One region of the Mesorhizobium sp. M0152 genome, then DNA from elsewhere that is predicted to be linked to it. Evidence: predicted binding sites of a transcription regulator. Region 1 holds the regulator's gene; each other region holds the start of a gene.
What was found. The regulator PhoB, encoded in region 1, activates phosphate uptake and scavenging genes when phosphate is short. The targets are predictions, from matches to a motif close to TGTCATNNANCTGTCAT.
Positions count from the first base shown of each region.

Region 2: a site for PhoB is predicted at 7,300-7,316, ahead of NKJ26_RS17260 (PhoX family protein). Genes of this name have one in related genera too.
Region 3: a site for PhoB is predicted at 1,991-2,007, ahead of NKJ26_RS27110 (YdcH family protein). Genes of this name have one in related genera too.

Region 1 covers NZ_JAMYTH010000021.1:95,983-106,420, reverse strand. The annotation lists gene pstC (phosphate ABC transporter permease subunit PstC) at 1-529, shown strand, start outside; gene pstA (phosphate ABC transporter permease PstA) at 526-1,842, shown strand; gene pstB (phosphate ABC transporter ATP-binding protein PstB) at 1,858-2,682, shown strand; gene phoU (phosphate signaling complex protein PhoU) at 2,720-3,427, shown strand; gene phoB (phosphate regulon transcriptional regulator PhoB) at 3,446-4,135, shown strand; gene NKJ26_RS20955 (ROK family protein) at 4,469-5,710, opposite strand; gene xylF (D-xylose ABC transporter substrate-binding protein) at 5,980-7,020, shown strand; gene NKJ26_RS20945 (sugar ABC transporter permease) at 7,166-8,521, shown strand; gene NKJ26_RS20940 (ATP-binding cassette domain-containing protein) at 8,548-9,348, shown strand; gene NKJ26_RS20935 (CHASE domain-containing protein) at 9,494-10,438, shown strand, end outside.
Region 2 covers NZ_JAMYTH010000016.1:2,771-13,208, reverse strand. The annotation lists gene NKJ26_RS17285 (cytochrome ubiquinol oxidase subunit I) at 1-395, opposite strand, end outside; gene NKJ26_RS17280 (ABC transporter ATP-binding protein) at 664-1,590, shown strand; gene NKJ26_RS17275 (ABC transporter permease) at 1,605-2,366, shown strand; gene NKJ26_RS17270 (phosphatidylglycerol lysyltransferase domain-containing protein) at 2,424-3,461, opposite strand; gene NKJ26_RS17265 (flavin-containing monooxygenase) at 3,888-5,072, shown strand; gene NKJ26_RS17260 (PhoX family protein) at 5,229-7,232, opposite strand; gene NKJ26_RS17255 (hypothetical protein) at 7,589-8,083, shown strand; gene NKJ26_RS17250 (LuxR C-terminal-related transcriptional regulator) at 8,198-8,860, opposite strand; gene NKJ26_RS17245 (sensor histidine kinase) at 8,857-10,248, opposite strand; gene NKJ26_RS17240 (hypothetical protein) at 10,417-10,438, shown strand, end outside.
Region 3 covers NZ_JAMYTH010000037.1:36,705-47,142, forward strand. The annotation lists gene NKJ26_RS27100 (transglycosylase SLT domain-containing protein) at 1-179, opposite strand, end outside; gene ispG (flavodoxin-dependent (E)-4-hydroxy-3-methylbut-2-enyl-diphosphate synthase) at 185-1,435, opposite strand; gene NKJ26_RS27110 (YdcH family protein) at 1,743-1,922, opposite strand; gene NKJ26_RS27115 (YdcH family protein) at 2,162-2,365, shown strand; gene NKJ26_RS27120 (IclR family transcriptional regulator) at 2,399-3,187, opposite strand; gene NKJ26_RS27125 (transporter substrate-binding protein) at 3,360-4,190, shown strand; gene NKJ26_RS27130 (amino acid ABC transporter permease) at 4,267-4,932, shown strand; gene NKJ26_RS27135 (amino acid ABC transporter permease) at 4,934-5,584, shown strand; gene NKJ26_RS27140 (amino acid ABC transporter ATP-binding protein) at 5,589-6,377, shown strand; gene NKJ26_RS27145 (RidA family protein) at 6,416-6,877, shown strand; gene NKJ26_RS27150 (aminotransferase class V-fold PLP-dependent enzyme) at 6,903-8,108, shown strand; gene NKJ26_RS27155 (metallophosphoesterase family protein) at 8,239-9,198, shown strand; gene NKJ26_RS27160 (cupredoxin domain-containing protein) at 9,217-9,561, shown strand; gene NKJ26_RS27165 (sigma-70 family RNA polymerase sigma factor) at 9,608-10,147, shown strand; gene NKJ26_RS27170 (anti-sigma factor family protein) at 10,144-10,438, shown strand, end outside.

The DNA of each region.
Region 1 (10,438 bases):
CGTGGTCACGCTTGGACCATTCCTGCGCGATCTCTCGGCAGCGCTGACCGGCGGCTCCCCCTTCATCCAGGGCCAGAGTATCTTCACCGCCGGCCTGGTCATGGGCGTCATGTTGATCCCGGTCGTGTCCTCGCTGTCCGACGACATCATCACCGCGGTGCCGCGCGCCATGCGCGACGGCTCGCTCGGCCTCGGGGCGACGCGCTCCGAGACGATCAAGCGGGTGATCCTTCCGGCCGCACTTCCGGGCATCGTCGGCGCCATCTTGCTGACCGCTTCGCGTGCTATCGGCGAGACGATGATCGTCGTGCTGGCCGCCGGCGTTGCCGCCAATCTCACCATCAACCCATTCGAGGCGATGACCACCATCACCGTCAAGATCGTCAACCAGCTGACCGGCGACCTCGAGTTCAACTCGCCGCAGACGCTGGTCGCCTTTGCGCTCGGCCTTACGCTGTTCGCGCTGACGCTGGTGATGAACATCGTCGCGCTCTACATCGTGCGCAAATACCGGGAGCAGTACGAATGACCGACATCCCCATGGGTTCTGTGGTCCCGGCGGCAGCTCATCCGCGCCGCGACATCGGTCTGAAGGCCCGCTACGCAGCGGAACGCCGCTTCCGCATCTATGGCGTGCTGGCGATCTCGGTCGGCCTGGCGTTCCTCGCCATCATGCTCGTCACCATCGTCTCCAAGGGCTACACCGCCTTCTGGCAGACGACGGTGACGCTGCCGATCAGCTTCGACGAGAAGGTGATCGATCCCTCCAATAAGCGCGCCACCGATTCGAGCGTGCTGATCAAGGCAAACTATCCCAAGCTTGCGGACAACGCGCTGATCGCCAAGCTCGGCATCGATCCCGCCAACAAGCCGATGGTCATGAAGCTCAAGGGGTTCCTGTCGGAGGGTGCCCGCGTCCAGCTGCGCGACATCGTCGCCGCCGACCCGTCGGTCATCGGCACGACGCGGAACGTCGATATCCTCGCCGCCGCCAATCTCGACTCCGCCTTCAAAGGCCAGATCGATCTCGGTGTCGACGAAGCGCGCCGCAAGGTGTCGGACCAGCAGATTGCGTGGATGAACAAGCTCAAGGCCGAGGGCTTGATGGCCGAGCATTTCAACACCGGTTTGTTCTCCTATGGCGCCTCCAGCCGCCCGGAAACCTCGGGCATGGGCGTGGCGATCATAGGCTCGTTCTACATGATGGTGATCGTGCTGCTCTTGGCGCTGCCGATCGGCGTCGCGGCTTCGATCTATCTTGAGGAATTCGCCAAAAAGAACCGTCTCACCGACCTGATCGAAGTCAACATCAACAATCTGGCGGCGGTGCCGTCGATCGTCTTCGGCCTGCTTGGACTCGCTGTGTTCATCAATTTCCTCGGCATGCCGCGCTCGGCCGCTTTCGTCGGCGGCCTGGTGTTGACGCTGATGACGCTGCCGACGATCATCATAGCCACGCGGGCCGCTTTGGCCGCCGTGCCGCCATCGATCCGCTCGGCGGCGCTCGGCCTTGGCGCGTCCAAGATGCAGATGGTGTTTCAGCACATCCTGCCGCTTGCCGCCCCCGGCATCCTCACCGGCACCATCATCGGCCTGGCGCGGGCGCTCGGCGAAACCGCGCCGCTGCTGCTGATCGGCATGGTCGCCTTCGTCGCCGACTATCCGAAGACGCCTTTCGATCCGGCCACGGCGCTGCCGGTGCAGATCTACATGTGGGCCAACGAGGCAGAGCGCGCCTTCGTCGAGCGCATGTCGGGTGCCATCATCATCCTGCTCGTCTTCCTCATGGCCATGAACATCACAGCGATCGTGCTGCGGCGCCGCTTCGAACGGCGCTGGTAAAAGAAGGCATCTGGTATGAACATCATGACCGAACAGTCCCTCGAAAACGCAGTGGGCGACAAGATGAGCGCCAAGTCGAACGAAGTGATCAAGATGCGCGGCGACAAGGTCGGCGTGTTCTACGGCGAGAAGCAGGCGCTGTTCGACGTCAATCTCGACGTCCGCCAGAACCAGGTGACGGCGCTGATCGGCCCCTCCGGCTGCGGCAAATCCACCTTCCTGCGTTGCCTCAACCGCATGAACGACACCATAGACTCGGCGCGGGTAACCGGCAGGATCACGTTGGACGACGAGGACATCTACGACAAAAACATCGACGTCGTCGAACTCAGAGCTCGCGTCGGCATGGTGTTCCAGAAGCCCAATCCGTTCCCGAAGTCGATATACGAGAACGTCGCTTACGGTCCACGCATCCACGGCTTGGCCAAGGGCAAGGCCGACATGGACCAGATTGTCGAATCGAGCCTGAAAAAGGCGGCGATCTGGAACGAGGTGAAGGATCGCCTGCAAGAGCCGGGCACCGGTCTTTCCGGCGGCCAGCAACAGCGCCTGTGCATTGCGCGCGCCATCGCGGTTTCGCCAGAGGTGATCCTTATGGACGAGCCCTGCTCGGCGCTTGACCCGATCGCCACCGCGCGCGTCGAGGAACTTATCGACGAATTGCGCCAGAACTACACGATCGTCATCGTCACCCACTCGATGCAGCAGGCAGCGCGTGTGTCGCAGCGCACGGCGATGTTCCATCTCGGCTATCTGGTCGAGGAGGGCGCTACCGACAAGATGTTCACCACTCCCGACGACAAGCGCACCCAGGACTATATCACCGGCCGGTTCGGTTGAGCAGTCCGGGCGAATTTACAGACACGAGGACAAGGTCATGGCCGAACACACAGTCGCAGCCTTCGACGAGGATCTAGGGCAGATCAGCAGGCTGATCAGCGACATGGGCGACCTCGCCAGTTCGATGGTCGGCGGCGCCACCAAAGCGCTGCTGAACACCGACAACGCTCTCGCGCAACGCGTCGTCTCCGATGACGCGATCATGGATGCGCGCCAGCGCGAGCTCGACGACCGCGCCATCACGCTGATCGCCAAGCGTCAACCGATGGCCGACGATCTGCGTCACGTCGTCGGCTCGATCCGCATGGCCGGCGACCTCGAACGCATCGGCGATCTTGCCAAGAACATCGCCAAGCGCGTCGGCACGGTCGGCCTCACCGCCACGCCGCGTGACCTGTCGCATTCCATCGATGCGATGGCGCAGCTGGTGCTGATCCAGGTGCAGGGCGTGATCGAGGAATATGCGGCGCGCGATGCCGCCGCGCTGACGACGCTGCGGGCCAACGACGAGCGCATCGACGTCAAATACACCTCGGTGTTCCGCGAACTGCTGACCTACATGATGGAAGATCCGCGCAACATCACCGCTTGCACGCATCTGTTGTTCTGCGCCAAGAATCTGGAACGCATCGGCGACCACGTGACCAACATCGCCGAAAATGCCTATTATGTCCTGACCGGTACGCAACTGCCCGCCAATCGTCCGAAGCAGGACGAAACGGCGATGTCGGCGCCGGCGGCCTGACGGCGGGGTGACCGGGCGATGATCGCGCCACGCATCATGGTGGTGGAGGACGAGGAGCCGTTAGGCGTGCTGCTCCGCTACAATCTGGAATCCGAGGGTTACCAGGTCGAGGTGGTGACGCGCGGCGACGAAGCCGAGATCCGGCTGCAGGAAAACGTGCCGGACCTTCTGGTGCTCGACTGGATGGTGCCGGCGGTTTCCGGCATCGAACTCTGCCGGCGCCTGCGAATGCGCGCCGAGACCGAGCGATTGCCGATCATCATGCTGACGGCGCGCGGCGAGGAAAGCGACCGCGTGCGCGGCCTTTCCACCGGGGCCGACGACTATCTGGTCAAGCCGTTCTCGACGCCGGAATTCATGGCCCGGGTCAAGGCGCTGCTGCGCCGCGCCAAGCCGGAAGTGCTGTCCAGCGTGCTCAAGGTCGGCGACATCGTGCTCGACCGCGAATCGCACCGGGTCTATCGCAAGAAAAGCGAGATCCGGCTCGGGCCGACCGAATTCCGCCTGCTCGAATTCATGATGCGCCATCCCGGCCGCGTGTTCTCGCGCAGCCAGCTGCTCGACAATGTCTGGGGCGAGACGATCTACATCGACGAGCGCACGGTGGACGTGCATGTCGGCCGGCTGCGCAAGGCGGTCAACAATGGCCGCATGCCCGATGTCATCCGCACCATTCGCGGCGCCGGCTACGCGATCAGGGAAGATTAGGTCTTTGGCGCGGAAGTTCCGTCAGATTGGGCTTCCGAAGGCGGGTCTCGGAGGTTTTGCGACTAGCCGAAAACGGCAGTCACTTCGTCATCCACGGGCGTAGCAAGGAGCGTAGCGACGCAGCGCAGACCCGAGGATCCTGTGCCGCGACTTCGGAGTGCTGCCACGATGCAGAATTCTGCTCCCCTGCACTCCACGACTACGGTCGCGGCAGGATCCCAGGGTCTCCGCGACGGAGCTTCGCTCCTGCTGCGCCCTGGGATGACGACATTGGGACGACTTCGGCAATATCCAAAATCGACGATGGTCTGCGGCATCGACGGCGGACGCCACTCAGGCTACGTTCTTTCCAGTGCCAGCTCTCGCCTGCACGCCAGGCGCGAAAATCTCCTGGTCGACGAAGGTCAGCGCGCGCATGGCGCAACCTTCCCTGATCAGCGGCAGTTCGTTGGGCTCGGTGTCGAAGGAAATCGATTCCGAGTGCTGGCCGCCGGCGGTCTGGGCGATGGCCTCGCGCAAGGCCGGCTCGATCAGGTCGAAAGCGGCGGCGCTGACGCCGACCATGGCGACAGGCGCCGGGTCGATCAGCGCGAACAGGCTGCCGAGGCCATAGCCGAGCGCCTCGCCGGCCTTGCGATAGGCCTCGCGCTCCGGTCCGTCTTTTTCGCGCGCCGAGGCCGCCAGCGTACGCATGTCGGCGTCGCTGACGTCGACCGGCTCGGTGTCCTCGCCAAGCTGCCTCGCATTGCGCCAGATCGCATAATTGCCGGCATAGGCCTCGACGCAGCCGCGCCGTCCGCAGCGGCAGAGCGCGCCGCCTGGCCGATGGATCATGTGGCCGAACTCGCCGCCCGAGGAATGGGTGCCGGTGAACAGTTCGCCTTTCAGCACCAGGCCCATGCCGATGCCGTGGGAAAGCAGGATGGCGATGAAGTCGTCGCGATAGCGCTGGGGATCGCGCCAGCGCAGCGCCACCGCCATCATGTTGCAGTCATTCTCCGTGGTGGCGGGAATGCCGAACTCGGCCTCGAGTATGTCGGCGAAGGCGATATCGGTCTGCGGCGTGATCGGCGACCACAGCATGGACCGCGCATCGGTGTCGGTGATGCCCTGGATCGCCAGCGCGATGCGGGCGACGCGCCGGACGTCGAGGTCGGGGTCCTCGATCCGGCGCCGCACGATGGCGACGCATTCGCCGATCAGCGCCTCGCGCGCCATGGTCAGCGTGTCCAGCCGGCGCTGCTCCTCGGCGATCACCTGGCCGGCATAGTCGATGACGGCGACGGACAGGAAGTTCAGCGACAGCACCACGGTCATCACCGCCGCCGCCTCCGGGTTGAGGCCGAGGCCGACCTGTGGGCGCCCGCGTTTCAGCGAGCCCGTCTCGCTCGGCTTGCCCTCGGTCAGGATGCCTTCGCCGATGAGGTCGGAGGAAATCGCCGATATGGTCGAGTGGCTGAGGCCGGTGGTCGCGGCGATCTCGGTGCGCGAGGGTTGGCTGGCACGGCGTACGGCCGCGATCACCATCGCCCGGTTGCGCCGACGCAAATCGTCGTGACGGATTCCGACCGACATGCTTCTCTCATATCCTCCCTGTCGCCGTGGTTCTTCCTGTCCCTCGAACGCTGCCGGCAACGTGGGCAAATACTGGCAGAAGCATGCGGTGCTGTCATTATTTATTCGGGGCTCGAAAAAAATTCGAGAGGACATCAAAATCCATCAGAATCGATGTTGACAGCGTTCCGGGGATGGACCAGTGTTTTTTCGAGGCTCGAAAAAATAGAGCCTCTGTGCCGGCCTTCGGGCCAGTTTGGTCGCGCCTTACGCGGCGCAGGGAGGATAACATGAGAAGATTCACAGCTGCCATCCTGGCGGGTGTCGCCATGTCGCTGACGCTTGCGTCGGTCGCCCAGGCGAAGGACAAGGTCATCGGCGTTTCGTGGTCCAACTTCCAGGAAGAGCGCTGGAAGACCGACGAAGCCGCCATGAAAACGGCGATCGAGGCAGCCGGCGACAAGTACATCTCCGCCGACGCGCAGTCCAATCCCGGCAAGCAGCTCACCGATGTCGAGAGCTTGATCTCGCAGGGCTCCAACTCGCTGATCATCCTGGCGCAGGATGCTTCGGCCATTGGCCCGGCGGTGCAGAAGGCGCTGGACGAAGGCATTCCGGTCGTCGGCTATGACCGGTTGATCGAGAACAAGGACGTCTTCTACCTGACCTTCGACAACAAGGAAGTCGGCCGCATGCAGGCCCGCGAAGTGTTCAAGGCCAAGCCGGAAGGCAACTATGTCTTCATCAAGGGCTCGGGTTCCGATCCGAATGCCGATTTCCTGTTCTCGGGCTCGATGGAAGTGCTCAAGGAGGCTATCGACAGCGGCAAGATCAAGAATGTCGGCGAGGCTTACACGGACGGCTGGCTGCCTGCCAACGCCCAGAAGAACATGGAACAGTTCCTGACCGCCAACGACAACAAGGTCGACGCCGTGGTCGCGGCCAATGACGGCACCGCCGGCGGCGTCGTCGCGGCGCTGACGGCGCAAGGTCTTGCCGGCACCGTGCCGGTCTCGGGCCAGGACGGCGACCACGCCGCGCTGAACCGCATCGCGCTCGGCACGCAGACCGTGTCGGTGTGGAAAGATGCTCGCGAGCTCGGCAAGACCGCCGCCGAGATCGCCTCGCAGCTGGCCGACGGCAAGAAGACGGCCGAGATCGCCGGCGCCAAGGACTTCACGACCCCGGGCGGCAACACCGTCAAGTCGCTGTTCCTGACCCCGGTTGCCATCACCAAGGATAATCTCAACCTCGTCATCGACGCAGGCTGGATCAAGAAGGACGAGGTCTGCGCGGGTGTCGCCGCCGGCAGCGTCGCGGCCTGCAACTAAAGGGCTGGCCTCTTCCTGCATTCTCAACGCCGCGGCCCCAAGCCGCGGCGTTTTCTCAAAAAGATTTGTTTTTCCGCATCAGGCGGATAGCTTCTAGGCTGGGTTTCGGTATCCGCGTCAGACGGCCAGCCGGTGCGAGGAAATCATGACCGACATCACGTCCACTACCCCGCAGGGCGACACCGCGCGCGCGTCGGAACTCGGCGCGGTCGCCCGGTTCCTGAAGGCGACCGAGATCGATACCCGCATGCTCGGCATGATCGGCGCGCTGCTGGTCATCTGGATCGGGCTGCACGTCATTTCCAGCCTGCGCCTCGGCGTCAATCCGTTCGATTTCGACAGTCGTACCTTTCTCACGCCGCGCAATCTGTGGAACCTGTCGGTGCAGACATCCGCGGTCGCCATCATGGCCTGCGGCATGGTGCTGGTGATCGTCATGCGCAATATCGACCTGTCCGTCGGCTCCGCCGAGGGCTTGATCGGCATGGTGATGGGCTTTGCGCAAGTGCATTTCCTGGTGCGGTTTGTCGGGCTCGAACTCGGCAATCCGTGGATCTGGGTTCTGGCGCTGGTCATCGGCCTGGCGCTCGGCTTGCTGATCGGCGCTTTTCAAGGTTTCATCATCGCCTATCTCGAAGTGCCGGCCTTCATCGTGACGCTTGGCGGCTTGCTGGTCTGGCGCGGTGCCGCCTGGTGGATCACCAGCGGCCAGACCGTGGCGCCGCTCAATGCCACCTTCCAGTTGATGGGCGGTGGACCGGCGGGATCGATCGGCGCGACATGGAGCTGGGTCGTCGGGATCGTCGCTTGCCTTGGCGTGGTGTTTGCGCTGTTCAATGGACGGGTGCAGCGCAAGCGGTTTCGTTTTCCGCTGCGTCCGATCTGGGCCGAGACGCTGCTCGGCGCGGTCACCTGCGCCGTCATCATGGGAGCCGTGTGGCTGGCCAACTCCTATCCCTGGCCTGTCGGCATCGTGAACCGATACGCGGCCGCCAACAACATCACCGTGCCCGAGGGCGGCCTGTTCATTGCCCATGGCATCGCCATACCGGTGCTGATGGCGATCGCCGTCGGGCTGGTCATGACCTTCATCACCAAACGCACCCGTTTCGGCCGCTATGTCTTTGCCATCGGCGGCAACCCGGAAGCCGCCAATCTCGCCGGCATCAACACGCGCTGGATCACCATGAAGGTGTTCATGATCATGGGGGTGTTGGCCACGATCGCCGCCGCGATCTCGTCGGCCCGGCAGAATTCGGCCACAAATGCGCTCGGGACGCTCGACGAACTGCTGGTCATCGCGGCCGCCGTCATCGGCGGCACGTCGCTTGCCGGCGGCTCGGGAACGATCATCGGGGCCATGCTCGGCGCGCTGCTGATGCAATCGCTGCAATCGGGCATGGTGCTGCTCGGCGTCGACTCGCCGCTGCAGAGCATCGTCGTCGGCGCCGTGCTGGTCATCGCCGTCTGGCTCGATACCGTCTATCGAAAGCGCGTCTGAGCAAGATCCAAAAAGTGAACACCGCCATGACTGACAACACTGCTCCTGCTGCCTCCGCGCTGATCGACATGCGCAACATCTCGATCGCGTTCGGCGGCATTCGCGCGGTCGACGACGCCTCGATCGATCTGTTTCCCGGCGAGGTCGTGGCGCTGCTCGGCCACAACGGCGCCGGCAAGTCGACCCTGATCAAGATCCTGTCCGGCGCCTACAAGCGCGACGCAGGGCAGATCTTCGTCAATGGCGAAGAAGCAACGATCTCCAACCCGCGCGATGCCAAGAAACAAGGCATCGAGACGATCTACCAAACGCTGGCGTTGGCGGACAATGTCGATGCCGCAGCCAACCTGTTTCTCGGCCGCGAGCTGATGACCGCCTGGGGCACGCTCGACGACGTTGCGATGGAGGCCGAGGCGCGCAAGGTGATGGGCCGGCTCAATCCCCGCTTCCAGCGCTTCAAGGAGCCGGTGATCAAACTGTCGGGTGGGCAGCGGCAGTCGGTGGCGATCGCACGCGCGATCCTGTTCAACGCCCGCATCCTGATCATGGACGAGCCGACGGCGGCTCTCGGTCCGCAGGAAACGGCGCAGGTCGGCGAACTGGTCAGACAGCTCAAGTCCGACGGCATCGGCATCTTCCTGATCAGCCACGATATCCACGATGTGTTCGAACTGGCCGACCGCGTCTGCGTGATGAAAAACGGCCAGGTCGTCGGCACGGCGCGCACCACCGATGTGACCCAGGACGAGGTACTCGGCATGATCATCCTGGGCAAATGTCCTCCCGGTGCCATTCCCGGTCCGGGCGCGTTGAAGATCGCCGCCTGAGCCTGTTGGCGGCCGGCGAAGGCGATCAGACATGCCCGGTTGCCGGGCATGTGATGTACCAGCTGGCACCATGGCTTGGCCGTGCCATTGTCTTGGCCCCGCGAGTTGCCCATAAAGGTCCGATGCTCAAGGGCTACACGATCCGTTGAAGAAATTTTTTCCAATCGTCGCGTTCATCGCCGTTGCGCTGATCAGCATGACCATGGCGGGGTTCGCCTATTTCGCGACGCAGGAAGCCGCCCGCATCAAGTTCGAGGCGACGGCCGACGACGCGCTCAACCGGATCGAGAGCCGTATCGACCTGCATCTGTCGCTGCTGCGGTCGACACAGGCGCTGTTCGACGCCCGCAACGGCGACATCTCCCAGAACGAGTTCAACGCATTCTTCAGCGCGCTGAATGTCGACAATAATTTCGCCGGCCTGCGCGGCATCGGGTTCCTGCGGCTCGTCAAGACGGGCGACGAGGCGGCGGTCGAACGCGACATCCTCCGCGACCAGGGCGCCAGCCGTCCGGTCTATCCGGATACGACGCAGCCCTGGCGCACGCCGATCGTGCTTTTCGAACCGCTGGATCCGTCCAACCAGGCCGGCATCGGCTACGATATGTTCAGTGAACCGGTGCGGCGCGAGGCGATCGAAAAGGCGATGTCCGATGACCAGCAGCACGCGAGCGGGCTGGTGCAGCTCGGCCAGGGCACCGGCGCGGCGCAGACCTTCACCGGCTTCTTCGTGTTCGTGCGGCTCAATGTCGAAACCGCGCCGGAGGTCATCAATGCATCGCGATCCTCGACCGCGGGCTTTCTTTATGCAGCCTTTCGGGCTCGGGATCTGTTCCAGATCGCTCTCAGCCGCGCGCCGCTGCTGCCGGTCAACACCGAAATCTATGACGGCGCGATCAATGGCGATAACCTGCTGTTCCGGTCGGAGACGCCGCCGGCTTCGTCCTTCGGAAACCAGCTGCTGGTCACCCGCAAGATCACGGTGGCCGGCCGCCCGTGGAACGTGCTGTTCAGGCCGACCAGTGCCTTTTCGCAGCCGTCGTCGCGCGCCATTCCGGTGATGCTCGGGCTGTTCGGCCTGCTTCTGGCG
Region 2 (10,438 bases), on a different contig from region 1:
ACCAGCACCGTCGCCAGCGTATGGATCCGGTTGGAGACGCGGCGGAAGCCGAACAGCATGATGCCGAGGAACGCCGCTTCGAGGAAGAAGGCGGTCAAGATCTCGTAAGCCAGCAGCGGCCCGGCGATGTTGCCGACCTTTTCCATATAGCCCGGCCAGTTGGTGCCGAACTGGAAGCTCATGGTGACGCCGGAAACAACGCCCATGGCGAAGGACAGCGCGAACACCTTCACCCAGGTGAAATAGGCCCGCATCCAGGCGGAATCGTTGGTCGCATTGTAGCGCAGCTTGAAGAACAGCAGCACCCAGCCAAGCGCAATGGTGATCGTCGGAAACAATATATGGAACGAAATATTCGCGCCGAATTGCATGCGCGACAATATGAGCGGGTCCATGGTGGGCTCCGGCTGCTTCTAATGTTTTAAAACAATAATCCCGGCGCCGATCGAGGTCAAAGCGGCGTCCCGCCGCGAGGCGGAACGCCGCAGCGCTCGGCCAAGATGACGCATGCGTGCCGCGCTGACCTCTATTTGTCTTTTATCCATGGCAACGGCCGACCTGCGTCGATTGTCGAGAACTGTCAGCAACGGCATTGACTTCCGGTTGCAGGCAACGACATTCGGCCTATATCAAGGGACCTCTTTCAAGCAGCCGTTTTCAGCCATGCCTTCCATTCTGTCCATTTCCGGGGTCTCCAAGACCTACGCCACCGGCTTCACGGCGCTGAAGCAGGTCGATCTCGACATCCGGCGCGGCGAGATCTTCGCGTTGCTGGGGCCGAACGGCGCCGGCAAGACGACGCTGATCTCGATCGTCTGCGGCATCGTCAACCGCTCGTCGGGCACGGTCACCGTGGACGGCCACGACATCAACAAGGATTACCGTGCCGCGCGCAGCCTGATCGGCCTGGTGCCGCAGGAGCTGACCATCGACGCTTTCGAGAGCGTCTGGGCGACCGTAAACTACAGCCGCGGCCTGTTCGGCAAGCCGGCCAACCCGGCCTTTGTCGAGAAGGTGCTTCGCGACCTGTCGCTGTGGGACAAGAAGGACGCCAAGGCGATCACCCTGTCGGGTGGCATGAAGCGGCGGCTGATGATCGCCAAGGCTCTGTCGCATGAGCCGCGCATCCTGTTCCTCGACGAGCCGACCGCCGGTGTCGACGTCGAGCTGCGCCAGGATATGTGGGCAATGGTGCGCCGGCTGCGCGAGGACGGCGTCACCATCATCCTCACCACCCATTATATCGAGGAAGCCGAGGCCATGGCCGACCGCGTCGGCGTCATCAATCGTGGCGAGCTCGTCCTCGTCGAGGACAAGGCCGAACTGATGCGCAAGCTTGGCCGCAAGCGGCTGGTGCTGGAACTGCGCAGCCCGCTGACGGCCATTCCGGAAGCCTTCTCGAACTACGCGCTGGAACTGTCGCCGGATGGCGGGCAGCTGACCTATACCTATGACAACCAGGCCGAGCGCCCCGGCGTCGCCTCGCTCATCCGCGATCTCGAGGCCGGCGGCATCCAGTTCCGCGACATCGACACGCAAAACAGCTCGCTCGAGGAGATCTTCGTCAATCTGGTGAGGAGAGAGGCATGAACCCGCGCGCGGTCATGAATCTTCGTGCGGTATGGGCGATCTACCGGATGGAAATGGCACGCGCCTTTCGCACCGTGCTTCAAAGCATAGTCTCGCCGGTCATCTCGACATCGCTCTATTTCGTCGTCTTCGGCTCGGCCATCGGCTCGCGCATCACCGAGATCGACGGCATCAGCTACGGCGCCTTCATCGTGCCGGGGCTGATCATGCTGTCGCTTCTGACGCAGTCGATCTCCAACGCCTCCTTTGCCATCTACTTCCCGAAATTCGTCGGCTCGATCTACGAGCTTCTGTCGGCGCCGGTTTCCTATCTGGAGATCGTCATCGCCTATGTCGGCGGTGCGGCGACCAAGTCGATCATCCTCGGCCTGATCATCCTGGCCACCGCCTCGCTGTTCGTGCCGCTCCACATCGAACATCCGTTCTGGATGCTCGCCTTCCTGGTCTTGACGGCGATGACATTCAGCCTGTTCGGTTTCATCATAGGCATCTGGGCGAAGAGCTTCGAGCAGCTGCAGCTGGTGCCGCTGTTGATCATCACGCCGCTGACCTTCCTAGGCGGCAGCTTCTATTCGATCAACATGCTGCCCGGCGTCTGGCGCACGGTGACGCTGTTCAATCCGGTCGTCTATCTGATCAGCGGTTTCCGCTGGAGCTTTTACGGCAAGTCCGATGTCTCGGTCGGCATCAGCCTCGGCATGACTGTCGTGTTCCTGGCTGTCTGCATAACGATCGTGGCGTGGATATTCAGGACCGGTTACCGGCTAAGGAACTGACGGATCGGCCGAGCGCTAAGCGCTACGCGGCTGCCTTCCTGCTCGCCGGCGGATCCCCTAAACGGCCTTGACCAACCGCAGCAGCCCCAGCATCTCGACATATGTCCCCTTGCGGAAGGCGATATAGGTCGGCTCCTCGACGCTATGGAAGCGGCGCTTGAACGCCGCCTGACCCTGCAGGTTGAACCTGCGGCGGTTCACCCATGGCGAATCATAGGCGCGCTGGAAGGTATTGCGCCAGAAGTCGCTTTCGGCAAATCCGCTTGGTCCGATGTCGACCAGCGGCGACAGGCCGAGCGTGACCACCGAGATGCCTTCCTCGCGAAAACGATCGACGGCGAATTTGGTCAGTCCGATCTCGGCATGCGGCGAGGCGTCGATATGCTTGCGCTTGAAGGCGGTGGTGTAGCCGATGACCTTGCCGTCGGCAAACAGAGGGTCGAAGTCGAGCAGGGCGATCAGGTCGCCGTCCGGACCGTGCAGGACGAAGCGGCGCATATCGGTGCCGAGATGATCGGCGAACGGACGGTTGAGAAAGCCCATCTCCCAGCGCTTGACGATACGGTCGCCGCGCCAGTTCTCGGACAACCGGGCGATCTCGTCGAGGCAGATCGTGCGCTTGTCCTCTTCGAACGAAAACCCCTTCTTCGACAGCCAGCGCTCGGAATAGCGCACGGTCTCGTTGCGCTTGCCGGAAAAATCATGCTCGGGCAGGATGAGGCGGGTGTCGATGCCCAGCCGGTTGATCTTGTAGCCGAGCCCAGCCAGCACGCGTGCCGTCTGCTCACCGATCTGCACGAACCACGGGTCGCCGGCGCTCTCGACAAAGCGTCTGATATAGTCGGGCCTACGGGCCGGAGCCGTCACCGGGTCGCCAAGCGCGAAATGATGCTTCATCTTGGTGCCGAAGGCGATATAGCCGTCCGCGTCGCCGAAATAGGAGAGCTTGCCCTGCACGGCGGTGGAATAGGCGAGCGAGAAGTCGCCATGGCGACGCACCAGCGCCAGGCGTTCGACATGCGTCAGCGCCAGGCGCTCGACCTTGGGCGAGGCACCCTCGAGGACTTTGTCGAAATAGACTCGCAAGGAGGGCATGGTCGAGATTCCGCGTGCCGTCTATGGCGCGACGTGCCGGTGGACACGCAAGACACGCCATCGCGCCTTGATTTCTCGCAGGAAGCCGAACGCCGATTGCTGGTTTCCTGCGTCGGTAACGAGATCCCCAGCCCCAGACCTCGAATCAATCACATTGCCGCGACCTGATTATCGCCGATGCCGCTGATATGCCATATAGGGGCTGCATGTATTCGGACAAAACCGCCATCCCACCCTATGCCATTGTTTTGGCGACATTTTCATAGCACCGTGTTTGCGCTAGGCGGCGGGCATGCTCCGGAGCGCAAGCGCGACCCGGCGCCGCTCTCGAAAAACAGGAGCGATTTGCTGTATGGGTTCTGCGCGAGTTTCTACAGCGTCCTGCGAACCTTGCGGGGCGAAGGTCGAATGAAGGTTCAAGGGCGAATGGCTGACACGACACTCAGGCTGGAGGTGGACCTGCCGATAAGCATCGAGCCTGCGATCGTCATCGGCGCGGGTGCTGCCGGGCTGGCAGCGGCGCAGGCATTGATCCGGGCCGGAGTGCCGGCGACGATCCTGGAAAAGGAGAGCCGGCTGGCCGAGCCCTGGCATCGGCGGCATCAGCAACTGCGCCTCAACACCCACCGCGATCTCTCCGCACTCCCCGGCCTTGCCTATCCCGCGGGCACTCCCGCGTTTCCGGACAGAGCGGCCGTCATCCGCCACATGAACGATTTCAGGGAAGCGAACCGTCTGCCGGTGCAGTTCGGCGTCGTGGTCAAGGAAATCGCGTTCAAGGGCGATCACTGGGCCTTGTCGACCAGCGGGGAACCGCGCTTGGCGCGACACGTCGTCATCGCCACCGGGCGCGACAAGCAGGCGTTCATTCCCGAATGGGAAGGGATGAAGGTTTTCGCCGGACGGGTCATCCATTCCGCGGACTTCGGTGACATGAAGAACTATGCGGGTAAGAAAGTACTGGTCGTGGGCGCCGGCAATTCTGGCTTCGACGCGCTCAACCATCTGGCCGGCGTCGACACGGCCGCCCTCTGGCTTTCGGCACGCAACGGCCCCGCTTTGCTCCCCAAGCGCATCGCCAAGGTCGCCGTGCACCGGCTTTCGCCGTTCATGGCGCGCTTGCCTTTGCGTGTCGCCGATGCGGTGATCGCCATCACACAACGTCTCGTTTTTGGCGACCTGACCAAATTCGGCATGCCGCCCGCGCCGACGGGCGGCGCCAGCCGCCTGATCACGGACTATACCGCGATCGCCGCCGACGAGGGAGCCGTCAGCGCCATCAAATCAGGCAAGATCACCGTGGTGCCATCAATACGGGAGTTCACCCGCGACGGCGTGATCCTGGCCAATGGCAGCCTGATCGATCCCGACATTGTCATTGCCGCGACAGGCTACCGCACTGGGCTGGAGCAGATGGTCGGTCATCTCGGCGTGCTCGACGGCAAGGGCGTCCCGCTCTTCAATGGCGGCCAAGCCGACCCGAAACTCCCCGGTCTGTGGTTCACCGGCATGCGGCCGAGCATCCGCGGCTGCTTCGCCAATGCCAGCATTTTGGCAAAGGCGATTGCCAGGGAGATTGCCGGTTCCGGCCTTAAGCAGTCTGGCGCTTGACGCTAATCGATGCCCGGCTTTCTTCCGTCACAACACGGGCAGAAGTGCCTGGCAGGACAATGAGGGGCAGCGCCAGCGTCGACAGGTGGGTGTCTTCAGCGCTGGCGCAAACCGTGGGCAGATTCACCAATGCCGCTCCCTCGGATCGCACCGGGATCAAACCGCGATTTTGCCGCCCCCCTGTTTGGTGATGGCGACTACCGCCGGCCGCACCGGCATGTCGGGCTTGAAGTCCGGCCAACGGGTTGACAGGTCCTCATAATAGGACGGGCGGCCGAATGCCTCCCAGTCCTCGCCGCCGTCGCCCGGATGCTGGACGGCGACGAAGGCGGTCTGGTCGTCGGGCGCAAACAAAGGTCCGCACATTTCGGCGCCGATCGGTACCCGGAAGAACAGTTTTGACGTCGCTCGCGCGGCGCCCTCCGTGTCCACGGCCCACAGGCCATCGGTGCGGCCTGTGGCCTTCGGGCCCTGACCGTCGGTGGCGACCCACAGGCGGCCGGCCGAATCGACCGCGCAATTATCGGGCATGCCGAACCAGCCATTCGCCGTCGTCGCGGTCGAGAAGGTGGCGCCGACATCGGCGACGGAAGGATCGCCGCATTTGAGCAGCACTTCCCACTTGCCCTTGGTGGCGGCGAAATCGCCATCATCCTCGGCGATCTCGATGATGTGCCCGAAAGCATTCCCAGCGCGCGGATTGGCGGCATCGACCTGGTCGGCCTTGCGCTTGGAATTGTTGGTCAGCATGACATAGACCTTGCCGTTGACGCCATTGGGCTGGATGTCCTCGGGCCGGTCCATCTTGGTGGCGCCGAGCAAATCGGCGGCGCGGCGCGTTTCGATCAGCACGTCGGCCTGGCTGGCAAAGCCGTTCTCGGCCGTCAGCGGGCCTTGGCCGAAAACGATCGGCAGCCATTCGACAGAACCGTCCTCGGCGAATTTGGCGACATGCAGCGTGCCGTCGTCGAGAAGGTCCTTGTTAGCCGCGCGGTCATTGGGATCGAACTTACCCGCGGTGACGAACTTGTAGACATAGTCGAAGCGCTCGTCGTCGCCGAGATAGAACACGACGCGGCCGTCCCTGGCGACGATCGATTCGGCGCCCTCATGCTTGAAGCGGCCCATGGCGGTGCGCTTCCTCGGCACCGAGGTCGGATCGTCGACATCGACCTCGACGATCCAGCCGAAGCGATTGGGCTCGTTCGGCTCTTTCGAAATGTCGAAGCGGTCGTAATGCGCGCCCCATTCGTAAGCGCCTTCAGGGATGCCGAGGCGCTTGTAGTTGGCGGCTTCCTTGTGGCCTTCGGGCAGTTCGCCGGAAAAGTAGCCATGGATGTTCTCCTCGGCCATCACATAGGTGCCCCACGGCGTGACGCCGCCGGCGCAGTTATTGACGGTGCCGAAAACCTTGGTGCCGGACGGGTCGGCATTGGTCTTGACGCGGTCGTGGCCGGCGACCGGGCCTGACAGGGCCATCTCGGTGTTGGAGGTTATGCGCCGGTTGAGCTTGCCGTCGCGCACCACCTGCCACTTGCCCGATACCTTGCGGATCTCGACGATGGTGCCGCCATGGGCCGCCATCTCGACATCGACCTGCTCCTTGCTGAGCGGCGCGACCTCGGCCGACTTCTTGCCGTCCTTCTCGACGATCGTGACGATCCCCGGGAACATCAGATGCGGGTTGGTGTATTCATGGTTGACGACCAGCAGGCCGTGCTCGGCCGAGCCGTCGATCTCGATGTAGCCGACATAATCATTGTTGTAGCCGAACTGTCTCGCCTGGGCCTGCGCCGACTGTTTGGTCGGGTCGAATTCCGGCGAATCGGCAAACAGCGGATCGCCCCAGCGCAGCAACACATCGGCATCGTAGCCCGGCGCCACATGGTGCTTGTCATCGATGCCGGCTTCGAGCTCGTCGAAAGAAAAGGCGGAGCCTTCCGCGGCGCGGGCTTTGCCGGCGCTGACCAACGCCAGCGGGCTGACGGTGGCGGCGATCGCCGAGACCGCCAGCGACCCCTTCAGGAAACCCCGGCGAGAAAACCGCGCGGCGATGATCTCGCCCATGGTGCGGTTGTCGGTCGGGTTGATGGCCGGGCCGTCGTTTTCCTCGAGCAGGCTGGTGCGGAATCGGGCGTCGGGGGTGCGATGTTCGGTCATGCGAGACTTGCCTCTAGCTTTGGGGTGGCTGGATCTTGTTGCCTGTTCGACGCCTTACAGTCGCCTGGTCACACTTTCGTGACATTGAGAGCCGCGTTCAACCGCATTCCTGCACAAGCGCGCACCGTAGGGTCCAGGCCCTGGTCAGGTCAGGCAAAAAGTCCCTTTCTTCCTGTCTGGGATGATCTTGGATGGATCGCTCCGATCTCCTCACGAGGCGGGCTCGCGCGTATGCGACATAGGACTTTGGTCCAACCTTGCGCTGGCAAAGGTCCTGGTAGACAACCGCAACGGTCGGAGGCCGCTTCCGGACGCCACTGCTTTCGGCGATGTTCGTTGCAACTGCGAGGTTGACCGTGGGCGCCGGCTCAATCGACGGAGATCAAGAAATGCACGGATCGATCATGGGCCGCTGTCGGCGACTGGCGCTCGGATCGGCCTCCGCGCTGGTCCTGACTCTCGCTCCCTATCAAATTGCCCTGCACGGCTCCGCTGCGGGGATCCACGTCGCCAGCGCACAAGCAGCTGGTGGTCGGGGCGGTGGCAGTGGTGGCGGCGGCGGTGGTGGGAGCGGTGGCAATAATGGAAATAGCGGCAACAGCGGCGGCAATTCCGGAACCAATGGCGGCTCGGGAGCCGGCAAGGGCCAGAACAACAATGGCAAGAGCCATGTCGACGCCAAGACCCGCGACCGCGTCGACGTGCAAGGCAACGAGATCACGGTCCGTCATCCCGACGGCATAACGGAAAAGATCGAGAACGGCCGTTTCAGGATGGAAGATGCACTCGGTCGCACGATCATCGACCGCCGGGCCACCCCGGCCGATGTCAGCCGCCTCAAGAGCTTGTGAAGCCGGCCAACAGGCAACGGTCAGCTTCACACGTCACCTCCGCCGCCCCCGGCGGAGGTGACCTCGTTCAAATTGGCGTTTACGCGATCTCCGGCATCGCGATGGCAAAAAGCGCTACGAGGGGTTCCTGTCGCGGTCGCGCGACTCGCGCATCATCAGGGCCGCCTCGGTTCGGTTCCGCACTTTGAGCTTCGACAGCACGCCGGTCATGTGATGCTTGACGGTCTTCTCCTGCAGCTCCAGTCGCAAGGCGACTTCCTTGTTGCTGAGCCCCTCCGCCACCAGCCGCAGGATTTCCGTCTGCCGCTCGGTGAGTTGCCGCAGCCGGTCCGCCATGCCGTTGGCGGGCTGCTGGGACTGGAGATCCGAAAGCAGCCGTGCCGACAGCATTGGCGACAGATAGCTCTCTCCGTCCGCCACGTTGCGCAGGATGTCGGCCAGCGCACGTGATCCGACGCCTTTGAGGACATAGCCTCGCACGCCTGCGTTCAGAGCCCAGGTAACATCGGCATTGGTCTCGGAAACGGTCAGCATGACGATCTTCTGGGCGGGATGGCTGGCGAGGATGTTCGCGACCGCGGCCAGGCCGCCACCCGGCATGGAGATGTCGAGCAGCAGTATGTCTGGCCGCACCGTCGAGACGATGCGTTCTGCATCCTGCGCCGTGGCGCCCTCGCCGGCCATTTCGAAGCCTCCGATCTCCGACAGGCTGCGCGTCACGCCTTCGCGAAAAAGGGGATGATCGTCGATTATTGCAATGCGAATGGGTCCGATCATGCTTGCTCCTCGACTGATAACCTGATCACCAATCGCGTACCTTGCGGCCCGGTCAAGGTTTCGAACTGGCCGCCGATGCTTTCGACCCGCTCTCTCAGGCCGGCGAGCCCCAGGCCTTCTGCCCGTGCCGGGTCGAAGCCTGGTCCGCCGTCCGATACTTCGACGAAAAGCCTGCCACCTTTCATCCCGGCGCGCACCGCCTGATCCTTGCCCCGGCCGTGCCGATACGCATTGTTCAGCCCTTCCTGCACGAAACGGTAGATGCTGATCTTCTCCGAGGCGCCGGGCTCGGGCAAGGGTTCGGCCAGCGTCAGCGTCACCGCCGTTCCTGTCCTGCGCTCGTGTTCGTTGACGGCCAACCGCAGGATATCCGCCGCCGCCGCCGTCTCGATCTGCGGCAGGACGAGGCCGTTGCAGATGCCGCGTATCTCGCGCATCGCGTCTTCCAGCGTCTTGCGGATCATCGCGACCTCGGTCGAACGGCTTTCGCTCCATTGGCCGTCGCCGGAAAATACCGGACTGTCCATGCGCAATGCCGCCAGGGCCACGAGTTGGGCCGGGCCGTCATGGAGGTCGGCACCGATGCGGCGCAGATATCGCTCGTTGAGTGCGGTGGCGCGACGAGACGCCCGCTGCACGCGCTGCCGCAAGGCACTGTTCTGCGTCACCAGGCCCTGCAGCTCCGAAACCTGGCGGCGCAAAGCCCTGCGCTGGTCGTCTATGGTGCGGCTGCCGCGCAGGACGATGCCCGACAGAAGCAGAAGCGCCGCCAAGGTCGCGCTAGCCACGATCAGCCAGCTTGACAGGAGGGCGGAAGCGAGGGTCGCCTGGAAGTCATCGGCGATTTCATAGAATTCGGTTACGGCCACGACCTCGCCCGACCAGGGCTCGCGCACCGGATTGTAGATCTCCAGCAATGGTACGCCAGCAGCCCTTTCCTCGTTTTCGTCGGCGTCGAACGTGTTGAATTCGGCGACGACATTGCCTTGGAAAGCAGACCGCAGATTATCGCTTGGATCGAAGCGGCGTCCTATCAAGGCCGATTCTTTCGCATACAGAATCGTGCCGTCGCGGCGCCAGAGCTTGAACGATGCGAGGCGCTTGCCAAGCGCGCCTTGGCCGAGCGTCTCGTCGAGCGCCTGCTTGGCGGAATCGCTGAGCTCCTGGCTCTTGCGCAAGTCGGGCAACAGCGGCGCGATCACGCTATCGACGTAGAGCGCCGTCGTGGCGGCCGAATTGCGGATGACGCCGTCGCGGATCTGCGTGGTCACCCAGGCGCCCACCACCAGCATGACCGCCAGGAGGCCAAATCCGCCGGCAAGCACGAATTGCAGGGCAAGGGAAAGCTCGCTCCAGCGCCGCGCCAAGTTCTGAAGAATGCGTGTCATGGACCCCTGACCGCCCTCGATCGACAGTTGGGCGATATCCGTACATTGGGCTTCAGTCTTGCTGTTGCCAAGACCTTCATTCTCCCGACGTTGCTTGACGTTCCGGCAGGCTTCGGAAACAAGGGCTGCGGCACACGCGGCGCGGGCCGCTTCGAGAGGGGACGGGACTTGAGTTTTTCGGGATTGCTGC
Region 3 (10,438 bases), on a different contig from region 1:
CAGATCAGCCGGGCGAAGAAATCCCTGGACAGGCCGTTCTGGTCGGCATGGGCCTGGATCAGGTTGCAGACCTTGTCGATCAGCCTCTGCTTGGCGGATTGCGGCGGATCGGCCTGAACACCTGTCGAGCAGCCCAGGACGCAAAGCAGAACCAGCGTCACCCCGGGGAAACGCCGCATGGTGCCTACTCCGCCGCGGCCTTGCCGCGACCGAACCTTTGCTCGATATAGTCGGCGACCATCTTCTCGAAATCCGCCGCGATTGACGGCCCGCGCAGCGTCGCCGCCTTCTTGCCGTCGACGAAGACCGGCGCCGTCGGCGTCTCGCCGGTGCCGGGCAGCGAAATGCCGATATCGGCGTGTTTGGATTCGCCCGGGCCGTTGACGATGCAGCCCATCACCGCGACCTTGAGGTTCTCGACGCCGGGATATTTCTCGCGCCACACCGGCATGTTTTTCCTGAGGTCAGCCTGGATGTTCTGGGCCAGTTCCTGGAATACGGTCGAGGTCGTGCGGCCGCAGCCGGGGCAGGCGGCGACGATCGGCACGAACTGCCGGAAGCCCATGGTCTGCAGCAGTTCCTGCGACACCTGCACCTCCCGGGTGCGGTCGCCATTGGGCTCCGGCGTCAGCGAGATGCGGATGGTGTCGCCGATGCCTTGCTGGAGCAGGATGCCCATTGCGGCAGACGAGGCGACGATGCCTTTCGACCCCATGCCGGCCTCGGTGAGGCCGAGATGCAGCGCATGATTGGAGCGGCTGGCAAGCTCGGTGTAGACGGCGATCAAATCCTGCACGCCGCTGACCTTGGCCGACAGGATGATCTTTTCGCGGCCAAGGCCGATCTCTTCCGCCATCTCAGCCGACAGGATCGCCGACTGCACGATCGCCTCGCGCGTCACTTCCTGCGCCGTCAGCGGGAAGCCCTTGGCCTGATTGTCGTCCATCAGGCGGGTCAAGAGCTCCTGGTCGAGCGAGCCCCAGTTGACGCCGATGCGCACAGGCTTGTCATGCTTGATCGCCATCTCGACGATCGCCGCGAACTGCCGGTCCTTCTTGTCCTTGAAGCCGACATTGCCGGGATTGATACGGTACTTGGCCAGCGCCTCGGCGCAGGCCGGATGGTCGGCCAAAAGCTTGTGGCCGATATAGTGGAAGTCGCCGACCAGTGGCACGTTGATGCCTAATCGCGCCAACCTTTCATGAATGCGCGGCACCGCGGCGGCACTCTCGTCACGATCGACGGTGATGCGCACGATCTCGGAACCAGCGCGGTGCAGCGCCGCCACCTGGGCGACGGTCTGGTCGATATCGGCCGTATCGGTGTTGGTCATCGACTGCACGACAACGGGCGCGCCGCCGCCAACGACCACGCCGCCGACATCGACGCCAACCGACGTGCGGCGGGGGAAGGGAGATGAAAAATATCCGGTCATGCCGGCAGCCTTCTGTCTCTGGAGCGCCATGCGTCCGCTTGGACGCACGAAGTACGCTCCGGGCCGATGCGCTGAAGTCCGGCATGAGGTGGATGAGCAAAGATGGCTTGTCAATGGCGACAGGTCGCCACTGGCCGGAATCCGCCGCCAGAACAATCCATGATCTGGCGACGGCCAAAGGGCAATGGACCCGAATGGATGCCCGTTTCGGTTGCAGCTGGGCGCTGCAAATCAAAAAACACCACACCGGCAACAAGCGCTGCCGGCAGAGAAGCCGCGGATCGTAGACGGCTATGTCAGGAGGGTATCAATGCGTGGTGGGTTGCGCCCTCAGTTTTTCAATCTCGTCCTTGAGTGCCAGCTTGCGTCGCTTGAGATTCACGATTTCGAGGTCGTCCACCGACGGGTGGTTCATCGCGTCATCGATCTCGCGTTCGATGTCGCCGTGTTTCCGCTGCAACTCATCAAGATGGGATGCAAGAGACATGATTGGTTCTCCCTTTCATGGTTTCCTCGATGCAACCGTCAAGGCGCGTCCACCGCAAGTTCGCATCTGTGACGGCACGGTGACAGTGTGCCACCATCTGTCGGCGATGTCGAATGCTGCGTGGTAGCATTCCACGGCAATATGAAATGTGGTATGGCCTGCGCGCCGGTGGCAGAATTGCCGCCCCCGCCCAAATCAGGCCCACTATTTGGGCGTAGCAGACGTGCACACGGTAGAGAATGTCCGATCAGGAACAGGCCGATATTCGCCTCGAATTTTCCCGGCTGAAGCAGGAACACGCCGATTTCGATGCCGCGATCAATGCGATGATCGCCATGAACTGCGACCCGCTGCAGATTCAGCGCATGAAGAAGAAGAAGCTGGTGCTCAAGGACCGGCTGATGGCGCTGGAAGACAGGATCATCCCGGACATCATCGCGTAAGCGGCAACGCCCGGTCTCTTCGTCCCTTTTCGACTATCCGCCGATCGAAAGCCTGGACGCGCGTTCGCGCAGCAGGCCCAGGAGCTCGCCGGTTTTTTCGGTCGACGTATCGATGGGTACCACCAGGCACATTGTCGCCTCGACCTTGCCGGCAGCGGAGAACACGGGGGCGGCCAGGCATTTCGTGTAGGCGTCGACCAGCCCTGAGGTAACGCAATAGCCGGTCGATTTGGCCGTCGCGATGTCGGCGACGAAATCGTCGAACTCGATCCTGCGCCCATCAGGCAGCACGAGATCGTCGTCCGAGACCATGCCCTCGATATCAGCCCGTTCGAAGCCCGCAAGAAGCAGCCGCCCGGAAGCGGTCCAGGGCAGCGGGATCTGCAGGCCGGTGGCCGAGCTGATGCGGAATGGCCTGGTGCCAGGGCTAGCGTGGACGATCGTGTAGCGTCCGCTCTGCAGCATGCACAATTCGGAGGTTTCGCCGGTCTCGCGCGACAGATTGTCGACCTCCTGGCGCCCGCGCCTCAACAGGTCGTTGCCGCGCACATAATCCATTCCGTAGAGATAGAGCTTCTTGCCGAAATAGACGCGGTTGCCGTCGCCGGTCATTTCCAACAGGCCGGCGTCGACCAGCGAGCGCACAAGCGTATAGGTCGTCGAGCGGGGCGCGTTCACTCCCTTGGCAAGGTCGCCGATACCGGTCGCGCGCTGCGTCGCATGAAGGAACTCAAGAATCTCGAGCACCCGGTTGAGGCCCTTTTCACGAGAGCCTGGCGTCTTCTCGCCAGCTGAAATTACCAAGGCGCTGCCATCTTGCATTGTTGATTCCTGATGTTAGTATCTGTCTTGTACAGGATACATACGTCTCTTGTAAGAGACAATTTTGATCAAACACTGACGCGTGTATCTCTCGTTCAAAGGGGAACAACAACACGAAAGGAAGGTCGCCGTGAACGACACATCCGGAAGACGTGATTTTCTGAAAATGGGAATGGCCGGACTGGCCACGGCTGGCGTGCTGGCAACGGTCGACGCCCAAAAGGCGGCCGCCCAGGCGGCATCCGATAGCCTGCTGCGCACCGTGCTCGATCGCGGCAAGCTGATCGTCGGCACCGGCAGCACCAACGCGCCCTGGCACTTCGAGAACGATGCCGGCGAACTGGTCGGCATGGACATCACCATGGGCCGTATCCTTGCCAAGGGCCTTTTCGACGATCCGACCAAGGTCGAGTTCGTCATGCAGGATCCGGCGCAGCGCATTCCGAACGTGACCACCAACAAGGTCGATATCACCATCCAGTTCATGACCATGACGGCGCAGCGCTCGCAACTGATCAACTTCTCCAGGCCTTACTATGTCGAAGGCGTTGCCTTGCTGACGCTTCCCACCGCCGAGAACAAGACCTTCGACAAATTGCTTGCCGCCGGTTCGGCGACGCGCATCTCCATCCTGCAGAACGTCGATGCCGAAAACTCGGTGCATTTCGCCCTGCCGCAGGCGCAGGTGATGCAAATCGACACCCAGGCCAATGTGCTGCAGGCGCTGGAATCCAAGCGCGCCGACGCCGCCGCGGTCGATCTCTCGACTGTGCGCTGGCTCGCCTCGCGCAATCCGGACAAATACTTCGATGCCGGCAAGAGCTGGTATTCGATGCTTTATGGCGCGGCACTGCGGCAAGGCGATCTCGACTGGCTGACTTTCGTCGACCAGACCTTCACCATCGCCATGTTCGGCCATGAAACGGCACTCTACGACGCCGCGTTCAAGGACTATTTCGGACAGGAGCCGCCGGCCCGCCATCCCGGCTTCCCGGTCATCTGATCCCAGCAGGCGGAAGGGCGGCAATCTGCGCCCCTCCGCCTCCTTTTCTCCGACGGCTTCGCACTGAGGCGGACGCATGGGCTATGCCCTCAATTTCAACCTGATCTGGCGGCATTTCGACAAGCTCTGGGGCGGCCTGCTGCTCAGTCTCGAGCTCGCCGTCATCTCGATCGCCATCGGCATCGTCATCGGGCTGGTGCTGGCGGTCTGGTATGTCTCGGCCGGACGTGTGGTGCGCGGCATCATCGCCGCCTATGTCGAATTCATCCGCAATGTGCCGCTGATCCTGCTCGTCTATCTCGTCTTCTACGGCCTGCCGACCGTCATCGACGTCGCCTACAGCGCGCAGACTTCGTTCATCGCGACGCTGTCGGTCTACAGCGGCGCCTATTTGGTCGAGGTGTTCCGTTCGGGGCTGGAGGCCGTCCCGCGCGGCCAGCTCGACGCCGGCAAGGCGATCGGGCTCACCCCCTGTCAGCGACTGTTGCATGTGCGCCTGCCGACCATGCTGCGCATCACCTTGCCGGCGCTCTCCAACACCTTCATCTCGCTATTCAAGGACACCTCGATCGCTTCGGTCATCTCGGTGCCCGAACTCACCTTTGGCGCGCAGTGGATCAACTTCAACACCTTCCGCATCGTCGAGGTCTACCTGGTCACGACGGCGATGTATCTCTTGACGGGCTATGCGCTGCTATTCGCGCTGCGGCTGGTCGAGCGCAGGTTCAGGGCGGCGCGCTGACATGTACAGCCAGATCCTCTATGCCTTGCCGTTTCTCGCCCAGGGTTTCGCCCTGACCTTGTGGGTGTCGCTGCTGGTCGTGGTGCTGTCGCTCATAATCGGCGTGCTGCTGGGCGTCGGCCTGGTCTATGGCCCCACGCCGCTGCGCTGGGCGGTGCGTGTCTTCAGCGACACCATCCGCGGCATTCCGATCCTCGTGCTGATGTTCTTCGTCTATTACGGCCTACCCGCGATCGGGCTGCATCTGCAGTCTTTCTGGGCCGCGGTGGCGGCGCTCACTCTGTTCAAGACGGCGCAGGTGGTTGAATATCTGCGCGGCGCCGTCGGCTCCATTCCCAACGGCCAGTCCGAAGCGGCGATGGCGATCGGGCTGACCTTCCGCCAGCGGTTGGCCTACGTCATCTTCCCGCAGGCCTTCAGGCGCTTCCTGCCACCATGGATCAACGGCGTCACCGACGCGGTCAAGGGCAGCGCGCTGGTCTCGCTGCTCGGCATCACCGATCTCATGCAGGCCATCAACCAGGTCATCGGCCGCACTTATGAGGCAATGCCGCTCTATATCCTCGGCGCGCTGGTCTATTTCGGCGTCAATTATGCGCTATCGCTCGCCAGCCGGCGGCTGGAGCGGCGCTTCTCCTTCATCCGGGAATAGCACCATGTCCGCAAACACCAATCCCGCGCTGCTCGAAGTGCGCAATGTCTCCAAGGCGTTTGGTGCCGTCGAAGTGTTGCGCTCCGTCAGTCTCGAGGTGAAGCGCGGCGAGGTGGTGACGGTCATCGGGCCCTCCGGCAGCGGCAAGACCACGCTGCTGCGCTGCGTCAACTTCCTCGAAAGCTACGATAGCGGCTCGATCCGCATCGACGGCAGAGAGGTCGGCTATCGCGAAGCCGCAGCCCGTCAGCGCCGCAGCGAGCGCGACCTAGCCGCGATGCGCGCCGAAACAGGGATGGTGTTCCAGAGCTTCAACCTCTTTCCGCACCTGACGGCGGCCGGCAACATCATGCTCGGCCTCACCAAGGTGCGCGGCAAGAGCAATGCCGAGGCGCGCACGATTGCCGAACATTGGCTCGGCCGGGTCGGCCTCGCTCACAAGGCCGACAGCTTGCCGGCCGAATTGTCGGGCGGCCAGCAGCAGCGTGTCGGCATCGCCCGCGCGGTGGCGATGGGCCCTAAAATCCTGCTGCTCGACGAGATAACCTCCGCGCTCGATCCCGAGCTCGTCGGTGAGGTGCTGGAAGTCGTGCGTAGCCTGGCCGAGGATGGTATGACGATGGTGATGGTCACGCATGAGATGGCCTTCGCCCGCGATGCCTCGAGCCGCATCGTCTTCATGGCTGATGGCGGCGTCAGCGCCGTCGGCCCGCCAAAGGAGATCCTGGCGGCGGACACCGACAATGAGCGCCTCCGCACCTTCCTGGCGCGCTTCCGCGCCTCGCATTTCTGATATCGGGTGGTGAAAGTCATCCCAAGGAGCCCTCTCCCATGACGCCTTACATCCGTCTCGCCGAGCTCGGCCTGACGCTGCCCGAGCCGCCGACGCCCATCGCCAACTTCGTCACCCATGCCGAAAGCGGCCGGTTGATCTTCCTGTCTGGCCAGGGACCGCTGCGGGCGGACGGCACGCTGTTCACAGGCAAGGTCGGCGAGGACGTCACAGTCGAGCAGGCCTATGAGCATGCCCGCCTCACCGGCCTCAATCTGCTTGCCGTCATGCATGCCGCCGCCGGCGATCTCGGCCGCATCGTGCGCATCGTCAAGCTGCTCGGCTTCGTCAACGCGATACCGACCTTCAGCGACCATCCGAAAGTGGTCAACGGCTGTTCCGACCTGTTCGCGGACGTCTTCCACAAGATCGGCGGCCATGCCCGCTCGGCGATCGGCGTCGGCTCGCTGCCTGGAAACATCACTGTCGAAATCGAAGCGGTCGTCGAGATCGCCGCCTGATTTTGCCATCCACGGGATTGCTCAAATGAAAACCTATTCCGACACTGGTTCCAACACCACGATCCGCGAACGGCTCGGCCTTCGTCCGATCATCAACGTCTCCGGCACGATGACGGCGCTCGGCGCATCGATCATCGTCCCGGAAGCGATCCGCGCCATGTCCGAAATAGCTTCGCAATGGGTGGAAATGGACGATCTGCAGCGCGCCGCAAGCACGGTCGTCGCGCGCCTGACCGGCGGCGAGGCCGGTTTCATCACCGCTTGCTGCGCCAGCGGCATCACCATGGCGATCGCCGGCGCGATGACGGGGACCAACTTGTTGGCTATCGAACGCCTGCCGGACGACACCGAGGGTCTCAAGTCGGAGGTCATCGTCCAGCTCGGTCACATCGTCAATTATGGTGCTCCGATCGACCAGTCGATCCGGCTGGCCGGCGCCAGGGTGGTGCCGGCCGGCACGGTCAGCGTCACGCAGGACTATCATGTGCGCGACGCGATCCGCGACCGCACGGCGGCGGGCCTCTATGTCGTTGCCCACCACACGGTGCAGTACGGCATGCTGTCGTTAGAGGAATTCTGTGAGATCTGCCACGCCAGGGGCGTCCCGGTGATCGTCGACGCCGCTTCCGAATATGACCTGCACAGCTTCCTGGCGCGCGGCGCCGACATCGTCATCTACAGCGGCCACAAATTCCTGTCAGGACCCACCAGCGGCATCGTCACCGGACGCAAGGACCTGGTGCGCGCCGCCTATCTGCAGAACCGCGGCGTCGCGCGCGCCATGAAGGTCGGCAAGGAAAGCATCGCCGGCACCATGGCAGCACTCGAAGCCTGGGAAAAGCGCGACCACGCCGGCATCCGCGAGCGCGAAGAGGCAGCCCTCGATCTGTGGAAGGACACGCTGCAGGGACTGCCTGGCATCGTCGCGCAGATCATTCCGGACCCGACAGCCAACCCTCTGGACCGGCTGCAGATCTTCGTGTCGCCCGAGAGCCGGTTCACCGCCGCCGGCCTTGCCTCGGCACTGGCCGCGGGTTCGCCGCCCATCATCGTGCGCAATCACGAAGTCGAGCGCGGCCACTTCTTCCTCGACCCCTGCAATCTCCACCCCGGCGAGGCGGCGATCGTCGCCGAACGGCTGCGCGCCATCTTGACCGCCAAGGACCGCCCCGCCGATGCGATGAAAACTCCCCGCAAGGATTCGTCCGGCGCCTTGCGCTGGCCGGATTAGACCGCGAACGGCCGCGCCGTGCCACGCCATCACGCGACCGTGAACGACCGGACCTGCACCCGCAGGGAATAAACCGCCATCATCTCGGGTCTCCTCAGCATACGCCACTCCGGGCGTTGAGGAGACCGACATGACCCATCACCACGATGACGACAGCGGACGCGACGGCATCAGCCGCCGTCATGCGCTGGAATGCATGATCTGGGCCGGCACGGGTGTGCTGTGGACGATTTCAGGCGGCGTGCCGATGTCGCTCAACCTGCTTGGCGCCGCTGAGGCCGCCGAAGCCGTGGCCACCGGCTTCACCTTCCTGCAGATCTCCGACAGCCATATCGGCTTCGACAAGGCGGCCAACCCGCATGCCATCGACACGCTGAAGGAAGCGATGCGCAAGATCCAGGCGCTTAAGCAAAAGCCGGCCTTCATGATCCACACCGGCGACATCACCCATCTTTCCAAGGCCGCACAATTCGACAACGCCGCCGAGATTATCGGCGGCGCCGGCTTCGACGTGCATTACGTGCCGGGCGAGCATGATTTGATCGACGACGGCAATGGCAAGGCCTATCTCGAGCGCTACGGCAAGGGCACCAAGGGCGCCGGCTGGTATTCGTTCGACCAGAACGGCGTGCATTTCGTGGCGCTGGTCAATGTCGTCAACCTCAGGGCTGGCGGGCTCGGCAATCTCGGCGCCGAGCAACTGGCCTGGCTAGCCGACGACCTGAAGGCGCTCAGCGCCTCGACGCCGATCGTCGTCTTCGCCCATATCCCGCTATGGGCCGTCTATCCCGAATGGGGCTGGGGCACCGACGACGCTGCGCAGGCGCTTGGTCTGCTCAAGCGCTTCGGCTCGGTCACGGTGCTCAACGGCCATATCCACCAGATCATGCAGAAGGTGGAAGGCAACGTCACCTTCCACACCGCGCGCTCGACCGCCTTCCCACAGCCCGCACCTGGCACTGCCCAATCGCCTGGACCGATGACGGTGCCGGCTGGGCAGTTGCGCGGCCTGCTCGGCACCAGCAGCGTCACCGTGAAGCAAGGCGGGCAGGATCTAGCCATCATCGACACGACGCTCGCCGGCGCCTGAACGGGAAAGGAAATCACCATGATCTGCATACGCCTTCCGGCCCGGCACATGGCCGCGATCCTTGCGGCCTTCAGCTTGGCAACGGCGACTTGCCAGCCGTTGCGCGCGGCCGACGGGCCGATGGTCAAAATAGAGAATTTCGCCTTCACGCCACCTGAGCTGACGGTCAAACCCGGCACTACCGTGACCTTCAGGAACGATGACGACATCCCGCATCAGGTCGTCGCCAACGATTCCTCCTTCCGCTCCAAGGCCCTTGACACCGGTGACACATATGAATTCACCTTCACCAAAGCAGGCGACTTTGCCTATTTCTGCGGGCTTCACCCGCACATGCAGGGCAAGATCACCGTCGCTCCCTGAAGGGGCGTGGCGAAACCTGCCCGGAGTGCCGGATCATGCAGCGGTGTTGAGCGAAAAGGCCCTGGCCGAGCGCTTCGGCGAGGTGGTGCTCCCGCATCTCGGCGATGCGCTTGTGCTCGCCCGCTGGCTGACAGGCAACGCCGCCGATGCCGAGGATGTCGTGCAGGAAGCCTGCGTGAAGGCGCATGCCGGCATCGCCCGCTATGCCGGCGGCAATGCCCGCGCCTGGCTGCTGACCATCGTGCGCAACACCGCCTACACCTGGATGTCGCGCAACCGGTCGCGCGGCATCATGGCCGTCGGCGACCTCGGCGATCTCGACGAGATGGCGGCAGCACACGGCCCCAGCCTGCTCGATGAGAATGGCCCTGAGGCGAGCCTGATCGCCAGGGCCGATACGGCGGCGCTTGAGGCGGCGATCGCCGCACTGCCGCAGCCGTTTCGCGAGACGTTGGTGTTGCGCGACATTAATGGTCTCACCTATCGCGAGATTTCGGCCATGCTCGGCGTGGCGATGGGCACGGTCATGTCACGGCTGGCGCGGGCGCGGAGCCTGCTTATGTCTGAACTTGGGAGCGCGCCATGAGCGACGACGGACTGCCCAACGACGCGGAGGGGATCAGGCTGATGATCCACGCCCTGGTCGATGGCGAACTCGACGCCGCGGCTGCACTTGCGGTGGAGCGGCGGATCGCCGCCGACCCGGCGCTGGCCGCCGAACATGCCCGCATCGTCGCCTTGCAGGCGGCGGTCGGTCGCTTGCCACGCCCCGATGTCAGCGATGCCTTTCGAGCGCGCATCGCCGCACTTGGTGCGACAGGCACGGCACATTCAGCACAAGATGAGGCTTTGGAGCCGCAGTGGGGCAAGCCGTCGA